Regions from separate parts of the Methylotenera sp. E1MeOHC1 genome, predicted to be linked through region 4. Evidence: predicted binding sites of a transcription regulator. Region 4 holds the regulator's gene; each other region holds the start of a gene.

Region 1 (3,921 bases), 330 kb from region 4:
TAGACCAAAAAGTAGATTTAAGTGACTTGCCGTTAGCTAAGCTACAAGAGTTTGCTCAGGAAATTACTGATGACGTATACGCAGTACTTACCTTGGATGGCTCGTTAAATAGCCGTAACCACATTGGCGGCACTGCGCCAGCACAGGTAAAAGCCGCGATTGCACGGGCGAGACAGCTGCTGGAAAACAAATAGTTATTGGCTTCACCAACCGGTTAATTGCCTAGATTGGTGCTGCTGTCTTATTGTTATCTAAAGTAAATCATGCAGGTTAAATTGCAACTGAATTGCTTCAGCTTCAACTGCATGTGTAGCTTGCGATAACAGTCTATCGGCTTTTACTGGGCCGTAATATTCGCATAGTGCAATGTAGTTGAGGTTGATGAGCTTTTGCAGGGTAGCCAATTCAAAATTACATGGAAACATTGCGTTGCGGTTAATAAACCAGTCTTTGAGAGTGCTGGCGTGCTCGTTACTCAGTTTAAGATGGGCCAGATTTCTTAATATAAAGTCGATGATGCTTTTTTCGGTCATTTCATCAACGGCGGTCCATAGCCGGGTAGAGAGTGCGATAAATATCGAATTTTTTGCATCAAGCACCACCTCGCAGGCACTTTCATCCGACATAGTCAGCTTGCCAATTTGCGAGCCGGGGTCGCTTAATAGCAGTGACTCGGGTGACTCCAGCGCGGCAATGAGCGCACTTAAAATTTGCGTACGTATTCTTCTTAAGTCATCTGTGGTGCAGCAGCGTGTCACAAAACTTGCCAGGGCATAGGTAGGTTTGGACGAAAACTCGCTTTCCCACATGCTTAATGCTGGCGCCAACTCAGCAGCGTTTAGAAATGGTTTGAGGCCGGTATAAATGGCACGACGTCTTAATACTAAGTCCATGATGGTTCTTGTAATTTCTGCTTATAGCTTCTGTAAGTGAGGTAAGTGCTCGGTCTTGTAAGCTGCGTTGTGCGTGAATTCCGGGTATGCAATCTCGCCGTGTTCGGTAATGTCTAAGCCGCGCTGTTCATGCATGGTGCTCACACGCAAACCAAATGTGATTTTGATTAAGCCGTACATAATCAGTGCCGCGAAGAACACCCAAATAAAGGTTGCGCTAATGCCGATCAGCTGCACAATGATTTGATCGCCATTAAACATATTGCCTTTTAAGAATATGCCTGCGGCTAATGTGCCCCACACGCCGGCAAAGCCATGAACCGAAATCGCGCCTACTACATCATCGATCCGTACTTTTTCCAGTAGCTGCACGCCTAGCACAGAGATAATGCCGCCGATAAAGCCTGTCAATACTGCGTAAGGCACATCCATGGTGGCACAGCCGGCGGTAATGGCCACCAAGCCTGCAATACTGCCATTCACCGTGCTGCTAATTAAAATAGGTTTACGTAAAATAACGCTAATGAATAATGCGCTAATGGCCCCCGTCGCCCCAGATAGTTGCGTATTGAGTACAATCAGCCCAATATTGGTGCTTGCTTCCAAGGTGCTGCCAGCATTAAAACCAAACCAGCCAAACCATAAGATAAAACCACCCAGACCCAGCATGCCGACATTGTGGCCAGGAATGCTATGAATCGTGCCGGTTGCGCTAAAGCGCCCTAAGCGCGGCCCCAGCAAGATGACACCTGCCAGCGCACACCAGCCGCCAAGCGAGTGCACGACGGTAGAGCCGGCAAAATCAATAAAGCCCATTTGTTTTAGCCAGCCGTTGCTATTCCAGATCCAGCTGCCTAGTACTGGGTAAATAATGGCTGTAATGCCGATAGCGCCAAATAAATAGGATAAGTAGTTAGTGCGCTCTGCCATAGCGCCACTCACAATGGTGGCGGCTGTGGAGGCAAACATAATGTGAAAGAACAGCAGGGTAAACTCCCAATCGCCACCATAACTAGGCGCGAAGTGGTCGGTACCTAGCCACCCGGTTGGATTGAGGCCAAACATAAAACCGTAGCCAAGCAGCCAGAACAGTACAGAGCCTACGCATAAGTCCATGTAATTCTTCATCATAATGTTCACGGCATTTTTAGAGCGTGACATGCCAGTTTCGAGCATGGCGAACCCTGCTTGCATTAAAAATACTAATGCGCCTGCCAGTACTACCCATACACTATTGATGGCAATGGTGGACTCGGTTGGGTGGGCAACCGCACCGCCCACAGCGCCAGCAAAAGCCGCAGATGGCATGAGTAATGCTAGGGTGAGGCCGGGTAGCAGTAAACGAGTGTTTCTTTGCATAAAAGACCTGTTCAATATAGAGGCGTTATTATTGTGTCGTTACACAAAAGCAATATATGTGCCACAGGTGGGGTGATGTAGGGATGGGGTTGGTCGGAAAATAGTGGTCGCTAAATATGCATGTTTAGCTGTTGGATTGACCGGTTGATGGCAGCGCTGGTGCAGTATATGTGTAAATGCACTGCTACTACATGCTTTTAATATCAGGCAGCCGTACTCTGGTAGCTGCGCTGATCTAGGATGGCGGCTAGTTTAAAAAGAATTGGAGCAACTCGTTAAGATAGCGTTGGCCGAGCAGTGTTGGTTTGATATAGCCATTTTCAATAATGAGTAGCTTCTTTTGCTGCGCTTCTCTGATGGCTGGCTCCAAGCTAATGAGACTAAGCCCAGTGTGCTGCTGGAATAAGCTTAGCGGTACGCCGTCAATCAGCCTGAGTGCATTCATCATGAACTCAAAGCCTAGCGCATCCTGGCTAACGATGGATTCACGCTCCACCGCATTGCCCTGCATGGCTTGCTCCATATAGGCTTTGGGGTGTTTAGGGCGGGTTTCTCGGGTGATTTTATCGTGATAGCTTAATTTGCTGTGAGCGCCTGCGCCTATGCCTAGGTAGTCACCAAACTGCCAGTAATTCAGATTATGCCGCGCCTGGCTGTCTTTTTTGGCAAAGGCAGAGGTTTCATAATGCTCATAGCCGTGTTGCGCTAGTAAGTTTTCAATTTCCACCTGCATTTCCGCACTGGTGTCATCATCAGGCAGGCTCGGTGGCGTATGGTAAAAAGGCGTGTTGGGCTCTAGTGTTAAATGATAAAACGAGAGATGGTCTGGGTTCAGGGCAACGGCCTGTTTTGCATCTGCTAATGCATCCGCTAATGATTGGTTGGGCAAGCCGTACATCACGTCCAGATTCACGCGGTCAAACGTGGATAGCGCTAACTCTGCAGCGTTAATCGCCTGCTTGTCGTCATGAATGCGGCCTAACGCTTTTAAATAGCCAGCATTAAAGCTTTGTATGCCGAGTGAGAGCCGGTTCACACCCGCTTGTTTATAACCGGCAAAGTTGGCAATGTCCACGGTGCCTGGGTTGGCTTCTAGCGTGATTTCAGCATCGTATTCCAAGGGTGTAAGTGCGCGAACCTGGCTTAAAATGGTGTCAATCGCCTCGGGTGAAAATAGGCTGGGTGTGCCGCCACCAAAGAAGATGCTTTTAATTTTTCTGCCCCACACTTTGGGGGTGGCAAGCTCTAAGTCTTTGATGAGTGCTTCAACATAGGCCGCCTCTGGCAGTTCGCCGTTTTTATGGCGACTTTCGTGTGAGTTAAAGTCACAATACGGACACTTTTGCACACACCATGGGATATGAATGTATAAACTGAGGGGAGGCGGATTGCTCAGGCCCGACAGCGTAGCTGCGCCTGCCAGCGGCGCCACGGTGTTAATCGACTGCGGCACAAACTCGGCCGCAGCTTTGATTTCAATAATCTTTTTAATGGTCAATTACCTTTGGTAGGGATTAATCAGCGCATCTACCAGTTGGTGTAATGCTTCGCGCATTTGCTGCTCGGATACTTCCATCAATAAACCGTCTTCCAGCGCATCTTGTGCAATCTGTTTCAGTTCATCAAAGTTTTCTGTCATTACTTTAACTTTTTCGGTGCATGAGACTAC
Region 2 (3,921 bases), 130 kb from region 4:
GCCTCGGCAAGGTGCACAGGTTTAATATCAACCTCCCCTGCTAAATCGGCAATACTGCGCGCTACTTTTAAAATGCGGTGATAAGCGCGTGCTGACAAATTAAGGCGTGATATCGCAGTTTTTAACAAAGCTAAACCTGCCGCATCAAGCGAACAGTGCGTATCTATTTCTCCACTGCCAAGCGCAAAGTTTGCTTTACCTTGACGCGCTAACTGCAAGTCACGTGCCTTTTCAACACGGGTACGAATAACATCACTAGCTTCTGCATCAGCAGCCTTGGTCAGTTCATCCTCTTTTAAGGCTGCTACTTCTATATGTAAATCTATACGGTCTAATAGTGGACCTGAAATTTTGCCTTTATATCGAGAAATTTGATCTGGCGTGCAGCGACACTTATTATTGAAATGCCCCAAGTACCCACAAGGACAAGGATTCATGGCAGCAATTAACTGAAATTGTGCTGGGAAATCAGCCTGACGCGCCGCGCGCGAAATAGTAATATGACCACTTTCCAAAGGCTCTCGCAACACCTCCAGCACTTTACGATCAAACTCAGGAAGTTCGTCCAGAAACAGAACACCACGATGCGCCAATGAAATTTCACCTGGGCGCGGAACACCGCCGCCACCCACCAACGCGACACCTGAAGCCGTATGATGGGGAGACCTAAATGGGCGCCGCTTCCAGTGCTCTACTTTATATTGACCATTGAGCGACTGTAGCGCAGCGGATTCGAGCGCCTCGTCTTCTGCCATGCTAGGCAATATGCCTACAAACCGGCTTGCCAGCATACTTTTACCGGTGCCGGGCGGCCCGCTCATAATCACACTATGGCCGCCAGCCGCGGCAATCTCCAACGCGCGCTTGGGGCCAGACTGGCCTTTTACCTCACTAAAGTCAGGATAAATAATGGGTTGCGCTTGGCGCTGCGCATCTAGTTGCACCAATAGTGTGCGTCCGCTTAAATGTGCGCACACTTCTAGCAAATTTTTTGCAGGGTAAATGACCGCACCGTTCACCAATGCCGCCTCGACCGCACTTTCGGTAGGCAAAATAAAGGCGCGCCCACTTTGATATGACTTATAAGTCATGGCTAATGCACCGCGCACTGGGCGCAACTCACCGGTTAACGCTAGCTCACCCGCAAACTCGTATTGAGATAAAGCCGCTGCAGGAATCTGGCCGCTAGCTGCAAGAATCCCTAACGCGATAGGTAAATCATAACGCCCACTCTCTTTGGGCAAGTCGGCAGGCGCCAAATTCACCGTGATGCGCCGCGCTGGGAACTCAAACTGTGCCGTCTGCAAGGCCGCACGCACACGGTCTTTACTCTCCTTCACCTCGGCTTCAGGCAGGCCCACTATTGTAAAGCTAGGCAAGCCATTGGCAAGATGCACTTCCACCACTACCTGCGGCGCATCCATGCCGGTAAGCGCACGACTATACAATACGGCTAAGCTCATATGACTTACTTTCCTTCCAACTCAGCCAGCCTAGCCTCTAGTGCCTCTAGCTTTTCGCGCGTATGACGTAGCACCTCCGCCTGCACCTCAAACTCTTCTCGCGTCACAAGCTCCATTTTGGTGAATGCGCCCTTTAATAGTGCATTTATATTTTTTTCAACATCTGCCAAAGGTGACGTTGCCATTACCTCTTTGATTTTATTAGATATTTCGTTAATTTTATGTGTGTCTAACATATTAAATTCCTTAGTAATAAAGTCTAGTTTAGCAGATTATTTACCAGCATTATATAAACGCAGCAATCATACAATTCAATATCACATTGATTTTAAACACTTTTATTATTGGCACGGCAATTGCTTAATCAAAATCGTAGAATTTTTAGATAACCTTTTTTAACTTGGAGTTAATAGCATGCGTAAATCAATACTAACACTAGCTGTTTTAAGTACTCTCGCTTTACCTTCGTTTGCTTCTGCAACAGAAGAGCCTGCTGCAGACACAGCAGTTAAAGCACCAGAATCTGCTTGGTCATTAACATCAAACGTTGGCTTTGTTTCAGATTACTATGCACGCGGTGTTTCACAATCATGGCATAAACCAGCTGTTCAAGGCGGTATAGACGTTGCTCACTCAAGCGGTTTTTATGCTGGTGCATGGGGCTCAAGCGTTACACCAAACACATTCCCAGATGCTACTGTAGAACTAGACGCTTACGCTGGCTACAACGGCTCTATCCCAGCAGTAGATGGCTTAGGCTACTCTGTAGGTGCAATTGGTTACTTTTATCCAGGTGGTAGCTGGAGCAAATACACATACAACACAGCACCTGGTGTTAAACAAACACCACAAGGTGGTCGCTGGGATACATATGAAGCTAACTTTGGCTTGTCATACAAATGGCTAAGTGCAAAAGCTTCTGTGACATTAGGTGACTGGTATGGCGCTGAGAAGAAAACTGGTTGGGATGGTGGCACTAGCGGCACAACCTACCTTGAATTAAATGCAGCATACCCATTACCATGGTACGAATTAACTTTAGTTGCTCACGTTGGCCACTTAAACGTTGCCGGTAAACTGAATAAAGATTACATCTCAAGTTCAGGTCAACAACCTTCAGCAACAAATGAAAGTGGCAATCCTGATTACACAGATTACAAACTTGGCTTAAGCAAAGCATTCAAGATTGCTAATTCTGAAGGCTGGAATGCAGGCGTTTACTATGTTGGCAACACCAATGGCAGTTACTGGGGCAATAAAGGCTACGGTGGCTCAAGCTTTAATGGCAGCAAACAAGCTAAAGATTTAAGCGCTGATCGTGTAGTTGTGACTATCGGTCGCACGTTCTAAATTTTTCAGTAGAATAACGGGCGTAGCGCCCGTTATTGTTCTTAACAACTAAAGGAGACATACATGAAATTTGTATCCGCAATTATCAAGCCGTTTAAGCTTGACGAAGTGCGCGAGGCACTTTCAATTATCGGTGTACAGGGCATCACTGTAACCGAAGTGAAGGGTTTTGGACGCCAAAAAGGCCACACTGAGCTGTATCGTGGTGCTGAGTACGTAGTAGACTTTTTACCAAAAGTTAAACTAGAAGTAGCGATTAAAGATGAATTACTAGACCAAGTAGTAGATGCGATTGAGAAATCTGCAGCTACAGGTAAAATTGGCGACGGTAAGATTTTTATCTTTAATCTAGAAGAAGTCTACCGCATTCGTACCGGTGAAACCGGTGTAGAAGCTCTATAAGGGGATCAATGATGAAGAAACTACTCTCGATGTTTGCGTTAGTTACCATGCTAGGCTTAGGCTTCACGGGTAACACATACGCAGAAGACGCCGCACCAGTGGCTGAAGCCGCTACTGCTGTTGCGCCAGCTGCCGAAGCAGCTGCTGCAGCAATTGCACCTGCTGCGACAGAGGTTGCTCCGGCAGCTGCGCCTGCACCAGTACCAAATAAAGGTGATACAGCATGGATGTTAATTGCAACCGTACTGGTAAGCTTAATGGTAATTCCTGGCTTGGCATTATTTTACGGCGGTTTAGTTCGTCAAAAAAATATGCTGTCTGTATTAATGCAAGTATTCATGATTTTCTCGCTCATGGGCGTGTTATGGGCAATTTATGGTTACAGCGTTGCGTTTACAGGTGGTAGCCCATACTTTGGCGGCTTTAGTAAAGCATTCTTGGCTGGCGTTACCCCTGAGTCATTAGGTGCAACATTCAGCAAAGGTGCTTACATTCCTGAACTAGTATTCGTTGCATTCCAATTAACTTTTGCGGCCATCACGCCAGCATTGATCGTTGGTGCATTTGCTGAGCGCATGAAGTTCTCTGCAATCCTAGCATTCATGGTGTTATGGTTCACATTCTCTTACTTGCCACTAGCACATATGGTTTGGTACTGGGATGGTCCTGATGCGATTACTACTGCGGCTTCACTTGAAACAGTAGT
Region 3 (3,921 bases), 790 kb from region 4:
CAGTAAGTACAGACAATAAAACCCTCTACATCACAAATAGAGACAGCAATGACATTGCAGTGGTTGATACCGAGACCCTTACGGTAAAACGTCGAGTCCAAGTAGGAAAACACCCATTTGGTATCGCGTTAAGTAGCTCGGGCAAACTGGTCGCTAGCGTCAACGTGCAAGATGACACCGTCAGTATTATTAATACAGAGACCAATAGCATAGAAAGCATGAAAGTAGGCTATCACCCCTACTGCGCTGCATTTAGCGCAGATGAAAAAACACTCTACGTCACAAACACGCAAGACGATAGCGTCACCGTACTGGATATTGCCAATAGCAAAGTAATTGCCTCCATCAACGTAGGTAGCACACCAGAAGGCATCAGTATCGACCATACAAACCATCGTGCCTATGTTGCCAACTGGGGCAGCAACAACGTAAGCGTGATTGATACCAACACCAACCAACTATTAACAACAATCAACACTGGCGAAAAAAGCCGCGCATTTGGTCAATTTATTTTAAGCCCATAGTTTCAGTTAGCAAGATTTGCAAGTATGCACAAACCAAGCTAATCTCGCCTACATGTCAACCAAGCTGTATTCACCGCGTTGAATACAGCACAAACCACTTTACAATTGCAGATTCGGGTTCTCATAAATTCAGATTCTAATTTATAATGTATTGTTGTTTTTGAACAGTTCCTCTCATTATTGAGATCTTTGGAGAAAAGTGAATGAAAAAAATCCTAGCGTTAATCGCACTTGGCTTAACTACAAGCTTAGTTTCTATATCAGCATCTGCACATGGCCCATCACCACTTAAGGTTGATAAGTCTGTAACTATTAAAGCTGAGCCAGCTAAAGTTTGGGCATTAGTAAAAGACTTTGGCAACATGCAAAAATGGCACCCAGCAGTGACCAATACTAAGTTAGAGAAAAAAGGCGAAGATACATTTAGAACGCTAACCCTTAAAGACGGTGGCACGATTCTTGAGAAACTACGCAGCGCAGATGAAGCTGACATGAAAATCCGTTATGAAATCGTATCAAGCGGTTTACCTTTAACTGACTACAATGCATACATCGTAGTTAAAAAGGGCGCGAACCCAGGCGAGTCTACAGTGCAATGGGTTGGTCGTTTCTACCGTTTATACAAACTAAATCCACCTATCCCAGCTGGCCAAGATGATGAAACTGCATTAAATGCAATCAACGGCATTTACGATGCCGGTTTAGCTGGTCTAAAAAAGGCAGCTGAATCGTCAAAGTAAGTGACCGCGACGGCTCTCAAAATGGAGCATCGACAAAATGGTCACTGATGCAATGGCTACGTGACCTTTTTTGACAGTTTGAGCGGTATAAAATACAAAAAATTGTCAGTTCAATAAAAAAGCGGAATATAAATTCCGCTTTTTTATTGCCTATTAAGCACCGCAATCAAGATATTTTTTAAGCTAAAAGCAGCAATGTGCGCATTAAGCATTCTTAAATAAAATACAGAAACACCATTAAATCTGTTTAAATACAAAATGTTATAAGATAGCCGCTCTGAAAAATATGTTAGAAACCTCACACCTCAACTTAATAATATTTTAAATTCAACAAATATATACAACAAGCTCAAACAACTGGCACAGCAGTTGCTTATTAAAACCCAAGCAGTACTTTTAACCACAGTGTGAAAACACTTAAATATTTTTACTAAAGGAAACTAAAATGAAACAAGTACAAAAAGGTTTTACCTTGATTGAGTTGATGATTGTAGTTGCAATTATCGGTATTTTGGCGGCTGTAGCATTGCCGCAATACAAAAACTATACAATTAAAGCTGCTAATAACGCATGTTTAGATGAAGCATCAGGTGGCGCACGTGCGATTACCACATCAAAACAAAGTGGTGACGTATCAGTGTACCCTACGCTTACCAATAAAGCATGCTCAACAGCTTTCCCTACAGCACCAGCAACTGATACAGCAGCCGCAGCGTTAACAGGTACCTACGATATGACTGCCGCAGCACCTGGCACGAAAACAATTACCTGCTCATATGACTCAGGTAGCTGCACAATGCCTTAATAAATGATCAATTAGTTATAAACTAATTTAATCAAACAAAAGCCCATCAATATTTGATGGGCTTTTTAGTATATACATCAATATAACTAGGCAATGCTCAATACTTAAGCTGCACTAAATACCAGCCCCCCTAGCACCTCCGTTTAACACCACTACATCAAACCCTTGTTGCGCCAATATAAATGCCGCCGCCGAACTACGACGCCCCGTTTGGCAATACACTACATAAGTAAGTTTGCGATCTAAGTCTGAAATTTTTTGCCGAGTCTCATTTAAAGGCAAGTTAATCGCACCATCAATGTGGTCATACTGATATTCAGAAGGTAATCGTGCATCCACCCAAATTGCGCCGTCAGCAACTTTAGCTTCAGCAGCCTCTCTACCAATCTGCGTGAGCATAGGATCTTTAAGCAACTCAACAAAATCACGTTTATTAAGTCGTAACAACTGCCCATCTGTTTTCATTGTTACTGTAGCATTGCGCTTATTGTCTGAAACTAGCGCCTCTTCCCCAAACGCATCCCCCTCATTTAACACAGCAACCGCCACAGGCGCTGCATTAACGCCATCAGCGCGACTGACCAGCAAAGAGCCACGCTCAACTAGATAATAGTAATCTCCCACTGCGCCTTGCTGAATAATTACTTGCCCAGCAACCGTACTGATACGCTCCATACGTTGAAACATTGCTTCAATATTAGCCACAGGCACTTTACTAAAAACACCTGACTGTAATTTAGACACACTAAACACACTTGTATCACGCATCCATTCAACAGGCGTTCTGCTAGATTTCCCATCATCGGTGTTGTGCACACTTTTTAGCACATCATCTCCGGTAGATAGCTGATCCCATGTCATCATGATATCTAACAGGTCATTATCTATACGCAAAATCTCTATATCAGTACGCGCAATGCTATCAACCAAGTTCTGATCACAAGCAATGGGATGCCTGGCTGCAGTATCATCCCCTCGCAATATCACCTTCTCATCATTGAGAAACCTTAGCTCCAATTCACCTTTAATTAGATAAACTGCCTGTTTTGCATTGGAGATATTCATGCGCAACGGATCAATCCCTTGACTTACCTTCTCCACAAAGCATAAGCCTGCAAGCTCACGCTTACGGCCAGCGGAGAGCTTGGCAAGAGGTTCAAAAGTGTTTAATAATGCAAGTACAGCTGTAGTCATTTGAGCGTAAGTATCTAAGTAATTAGGGTTGTGTGACATATATTGCCTACCGATAGGTATAGTTGATGCTAAATCTTATGGCGATACCAGTGTTATTTAAGCAAATTACAGCTCAAAAACCTGATGTCGATTTAGTGCTGTAATGGGTAGCCTAGGATTACCCTCAGCAATTTCACGCATAATATGCACATCCTCACCTGGTTTTAAGTGCGTAATGTACACTTTAAGCGCACTTGTCAGATGCACTGCATTTAATTTTTCCAACTCTTGCAACAGCATGGATGGACACAGGTGTTTAGACAAGATTGCCAATTCGAGCTCGCTATTGCTAAAAGCTGTTTCTATTATTAAGTATTTAAGGTGAGTAATATGATTCACCTCATGCCATAGCGCATCACAGATGGTTGTATCGCCAGTATAAACCAAACTGTGTTTTGTACCTTTAATATGATAACCAACAGCGGGCACTACATGATGCACAGGTAGCGCAGTGATAGTACGCCCCCTTAACATCACCGGTTGCCCAAGCTTGATTTCCTGATAACGTAGAAAAGGCGCAGCACTATTCGGAATCTGATTAAAATCTGGCCATATTTTCCAATTAAAAATATGTGCCTGTAAAATAGCCAGCGTTTCCTGTGTCGCATATAGCGTAATA
Region 4 (3,921 bases):
CGATAAGCCAATTGATTTAGAAGCGGATACGATGAAGGTCGATGATGCGAAACAAATCAGCACCTATAGCGGTAATGTGATTCTTACCCAAGGCACGTTGGAAATACGCGCCGATAAGTTGATTGTGCGTGAAGATAAAGAGGGTTTTCAGCACAGTACCTCTTTAGGTAACCCGACAACTTTTAAGCAAAAGCTTGAAGGCAAGAGTGAGTATATTCAAGGGAGTGCACAACGCATTGAGTACGACGGGCGTATGGATAAAGTGCAGCTCTATACCAAAGCATGGGTGAAGCGTGGTGAGGATGTGGTGCATGGCGATTACATTATGTACGACGCGAATGCTGAGTATGCCGAGGTGATTGGCGGTAATTCGCAGTCTGCGACACCAGGCTCAGGGCGCGTGCGTGCGGTGATTCAGCCTAAAAACAAAAAAGCACCAGTAGAAATTAAGCCGGTGGAGCCTGCCAATAAAGCTAAGCCAGATGCTTCTAATGGCAGTGGCCCAATCCCTACGGTTAAAGACACAAGATTCAGCCGTACTTTGGAAGTCAGCAAAAGCGCTGGCGCCGCTCAGTAGTTTTTGAAACGATAACCGCATGATAAGTGAACAATGATGAGCGAATTAACTGTAGAAAGTTTGCGTAAATCCTACGGTGCCCGTACGGTAGTGCAGGATATCTCTTTAACGATTAAGAGTGGTGAGGTGGTGGGTTTGTTGGGCCCCAATGGCGCAGGTAAAACGACCAGTTTTTACATGATCGTGGGTTTGGTCGCGTTGGATGCCGGTAAAATTGCCTTGGACGGTGCAGAGCTAAGCCATATGCCGATTCATATGCGTGCCAGAATGGGCTTGTCTTATTTGCCGCAGGAGGCTTCAATCTTTCGTAAATTGACGGTATCTGAAAATATTTTAGCCATCTTGCAATTGCAGGACATCTCGGAAGAGGAAATGTCTGAGCGCTTGGAGTCGCTGCTTGAAGAACTGCACATTACACATATCCGCGACAGTGCTGCGGTGAGTTTGTCTGGCGGTGAGCGTCGCCGTGTGGAGATTGCGCGTTGCTTGGCTTCAGACCCTAGTTTTATTCTGTTAGATGAGCCATTTGCCGGGATTGACCCGATTGCAGTGATTGATATTCAGCAAATCATCCGCTTTCTAAGTGCGCGCAATATCGGCGTGCTGATTACTGACCATAACGTACGTGAAACCTTAGGCATATGTGATCGAGCCTATATCGTGAATCAGGGGCATGTATTTGCTTCGGGCGTGCCCAGTGAAATTGTTGCAGACGAAAGTGTGCGCGAAGTGTATTTAGGTAAAGATTTCCGCCTATGAAGCAAGGGTTACAACTAAAGTTTTCACAGAATCTATCACTGACTCCTCAGTTGCAGCAGGCTATTCGCCTGTTACAGCTTTCAACGCTGGAGTTGAATCAAGAGATTGATGTGCTGATGCAGACTAATCCCTTGCTTGAGCGGGGTGATGATACAGAGGATGAGTATGGCAATGCCGTAGAGCCTGTTGCAGATGGTGCGGATTTATCTGCCGCCAGCCTTGAGTCTGCTGAAGCTAAACCAGGTTTAGACGGTTTTGATAGCGAGTACGCAGAGTCGACGAGTGAGTTCAGCAGCTCGGAATCTGGGATGTCTAGTGCTGCTGATACAGCTGAGTCCGCGGAGTTTGATGTGTCGAGTGCAGAGTATGCGGACACATTTTCGGCTGAGTTTAATGATGAGTTTGATGAGTTTTCAAACGGCAGTCGCTGGGATGAAAACACTATGCCAGCGGATGACGATAGTGACTTCAAGCCACAAGAAACCTTGCAGACGAGTTTGCGTGAGCACTTACTCTCTCAGTTAAAGCTGATGCCGCTGTCTGAGCGTGATCAGTCGCTGGTGCTAATGTTGGTCGATAGTATTAATGATGACGGATATCTGGAGCAGTCATTAGAAGAAATCGCCGAGCTGATGCCTGAAGAGCTGGAAATTGATGCGATGGAACTGCAAACTGCATTGCGCCATGTTCAGCATTTGGATCCTGCAGGGGTCGGTGCACGTAGCCTAAGTGAAAGTTTGCTGCTGCAACTTGAAGTGCTACCTAAATTTACACCGCATTTGGCGTTAGCCAGCTTGGTTGCAAAGCACTACCTGCCTGTATTGGCCTCGCGTGACTTTGTGAAGCTGCGTAAAGAGCTAGGTTGTGACGAGGCAACCTTAAAGCAGGTGCAGCAGTTGATTACTAGTTTAAACCCACGTCCTGGCAGTGCTTTTAGCCATATAGGCTCAGAACACTACATACAGCATGAAGTGATCGTTAAAAAAGTAAAGGGTATCTGGATCGCAAGCTTGAATGATAGTGTGATTCCTAAACTGAAAATCAACCAGCTGTATGCCGGCATCTTGAAGCGCAACCGTGATAGTTCCAGTCAATACTTGCAAAGCCAGATGCAGGAAGCCAAGTGGATGATTAAAAATATCCAGCAACGCTTTTCTACTATTTTGCGCGTATCGCAAGCGATTGTAGATAGGCAGCGCAACTTTTTGGAATATGGTGAAGTCGCTATGCGTCCATTAGTGTTGCGGGAGATTGCGGATGAGCTTGATTTGCATGAATCGACTATTTCGCGGGTGACTACCAATAAATACATGCTGACGCCGCGCGGTATTTTTGAGCTCAAATACTTTTTTGGCAGTTCGGTGGCGACAGAGGCTGGTGGTACCTGTTCTGCAACCGCAATTCGCGCGTTGATTAAACAGTTGGTCGATCAAGAAAATCCAAGGAAGCCGTACTCAGATAATCAGATTACAGACTTACTGGCAAAGCAGGGAATTGTGGTCGCGCGGCGCACGATTGCAAAGTATCGTGAGTCTATGAGCATTGCGCCGGCAAGCCTCAGAAAATCGTTATAAGTTGATTGTTGAAGACTACGTAAAAAATTGTTGTTTTCCTTGCCACAGACCCAATGAAAAGTTGTAAACTGAAATTGTTCTGTAAGTCTTAATCACGAATCTCTGGCAATTAATATTTGCGGAATATTTTCAAAAGGAGCAAGTCATGAATTTACAATTAACAGGTCATCATTTAGAAATAACGCCCGCTTTACGTGACTATGTCACCAGTAAATTAACTAAAATCAGCAATCACTTTGATCATGTGATCGATGTCAAGGTGACCATGAGTGTCGAAAAGCTGGCTCAAAAGGTTGAAGCTACACTGCATGTGCCTGGTAATGATTTACACGCAGAATGCCAAGATGAAAATATGTATAGTGCAATCGATATGTTGACCGACAAGCTGGATCGTCAAGTGGTGAAACATAAAGAGAAAAATACGAATCATCACAAAGCGAATGGTGCAGTTAAGCATCAAAACATTGACTGAGTTTTTTAGTATTTAATTCTTTTTGTTACCTTAAATATGGCTCAATTCAACGTCGCTGAGCTATTCAAACAAACCCGCCGTAAACTCAAGTTAAGTTGGGTTGCAGGACTCAACGGCGGGTCAAATACTCTCACCAGCGAAACAGTTACCAAACCATCCTTGGCGCTCATCGGCCATCTTAACTTTGTGCATCCTAACCGAGTGCAAGTGTTAGGCTGTGCTGAGATGGACTACCTTACCAATTTGCCCACTGCCGATGCAGAGCGTGCAATTAATAATTTATTTTCTACCGATTTGGCAGCTGTGATTGTTGCTAACGGTGAAAAAGTACTTGATATATTGTTGGCCGCGGCCAATCTGCACAACGTTCCATTATTTACCTCTACCTTACGTAGTCCTGAGCTCATGGATATTTTGAGCCACTTCTTGGCGCAGGCAATGGCTGAGACTATCAGCGTGCATGGCGTGTTTATGGAGGTGCAGGGTTTTGGCGTGCTACTTAAAGGCGAAGCCGCTATCGGTAAGAGTGAGCTTGCATT

Evidence for each region. The regulator sigma-54, encoded in region 4, starts transcription at its own class of promoters, with help from an activator protein. The targets are predictions, from matches to a motif close to TGGCACNNTTCCTGCT.
Region 1: the regulator sigma-54 is predicted to act here: its motif matches at 2,301-2,316, upstream of ACSSU7_RS08830 (ammonium transporter).
Region 2: the regulator sigma-54 is predicted to act here: its motif matches at 1,809-1,824, upstream of ACSSU7_RS09705 (TorF family putative porin).
Region 3: the regulator sigma-54 is predicted to act here: its motif matches at 1,623-1,638, upstream of ACSSU7_RS06405 (pilin).

The regions. Positions count from the first base shown of each region.
Region 1 covers NZ_CP196025.1:1,871,020-1,874,940, reverse strand. Annotated here, with positions in the region: gene argH (argininosuccinate lyase) at 1-194, shown strand, start outside; gene ACSSU7_RS08835 (hypothetical protein) at 252-893, opposite strand; gene ACSSU7_RS08830 (ammonium transporter) at 915-2,252, opposite strand; gene hemW (radical SAM family heme chaperone HemW) at 2,500-3,744, opposite strand; gene ACSSU7_RS08820 (hypothetical protein) at 3,751-3,921, opposite strand, start outside.
Region 2 covers NZ_CP196025.1:2,068,292-2,072,212, reverse strand. Annotated here, with positions in the region: gene ACSSU7_RS09715 (YifB family Mg chelatase-like AAA ATPase) at 1-1,463, opposite strand, end outside; gene ACSSU7_RS09710 (accessory factor UbiK family protein) at 1,469-1,699, opposite strand; gene ACSSU7_RS09705 (TorF family putative porin) at 1,878-2,813, shown strand; gene ACSSU7_RS09700 (P-II family nitrogen regulator) at 2,877-3,215, shown strand; gene ACSSU7_RS09695 (ammonium transporter) at 3,227-3,921, shown strand, end outside.
Region 3 covers NZ_CP196025.1:1,407,709-1,411,629, forward strand. Annotated here, with positions in the region: gene ACSSU7_RS06395 (YVTN family beta-propeller repeat protein) at 1-524, shown strand, start outside; gene ACSSU7_RS06400 (SRPBCC family protein) at 728-1,264, shown strand; gene ACSSU7_RS06405 (pilin) at 1,710-2,069, shown strand; gene ACSSU7_RS06410 (cyclic nucleotide-binding domain-containing protein) at 2,184-3,302, opposite strand; gene ACSSU7_RS06415 (3',5'-cyclic-nucleotide phosphodiesterase) at 3,369-3,921, opposite strand, start outside.
Region 4 covers NZ_CP196025.1:2,200,932-2,204,852, forward strand. Annotated here, with positions in the region: gene lptA (lipopolysaccharide transport periplasmic protein LptA) at 1-577, shown strand, start outside; gene lptB (LPS export ABC transporter ATP-binding protein) at 614-1,336, shown strand; gene ACSSU7_RS10330 (RNA polymerase factor sigma-54) at 1,333-2,910, shown strand; gene hpf (ribosome hibernation-promoting factor, HPF/YfiA family) at 3,056-3,382, shown strand; gene hprK (HPr(Ser) kinase/phosphatase) at 3,419-3,921, shown strand, end outside.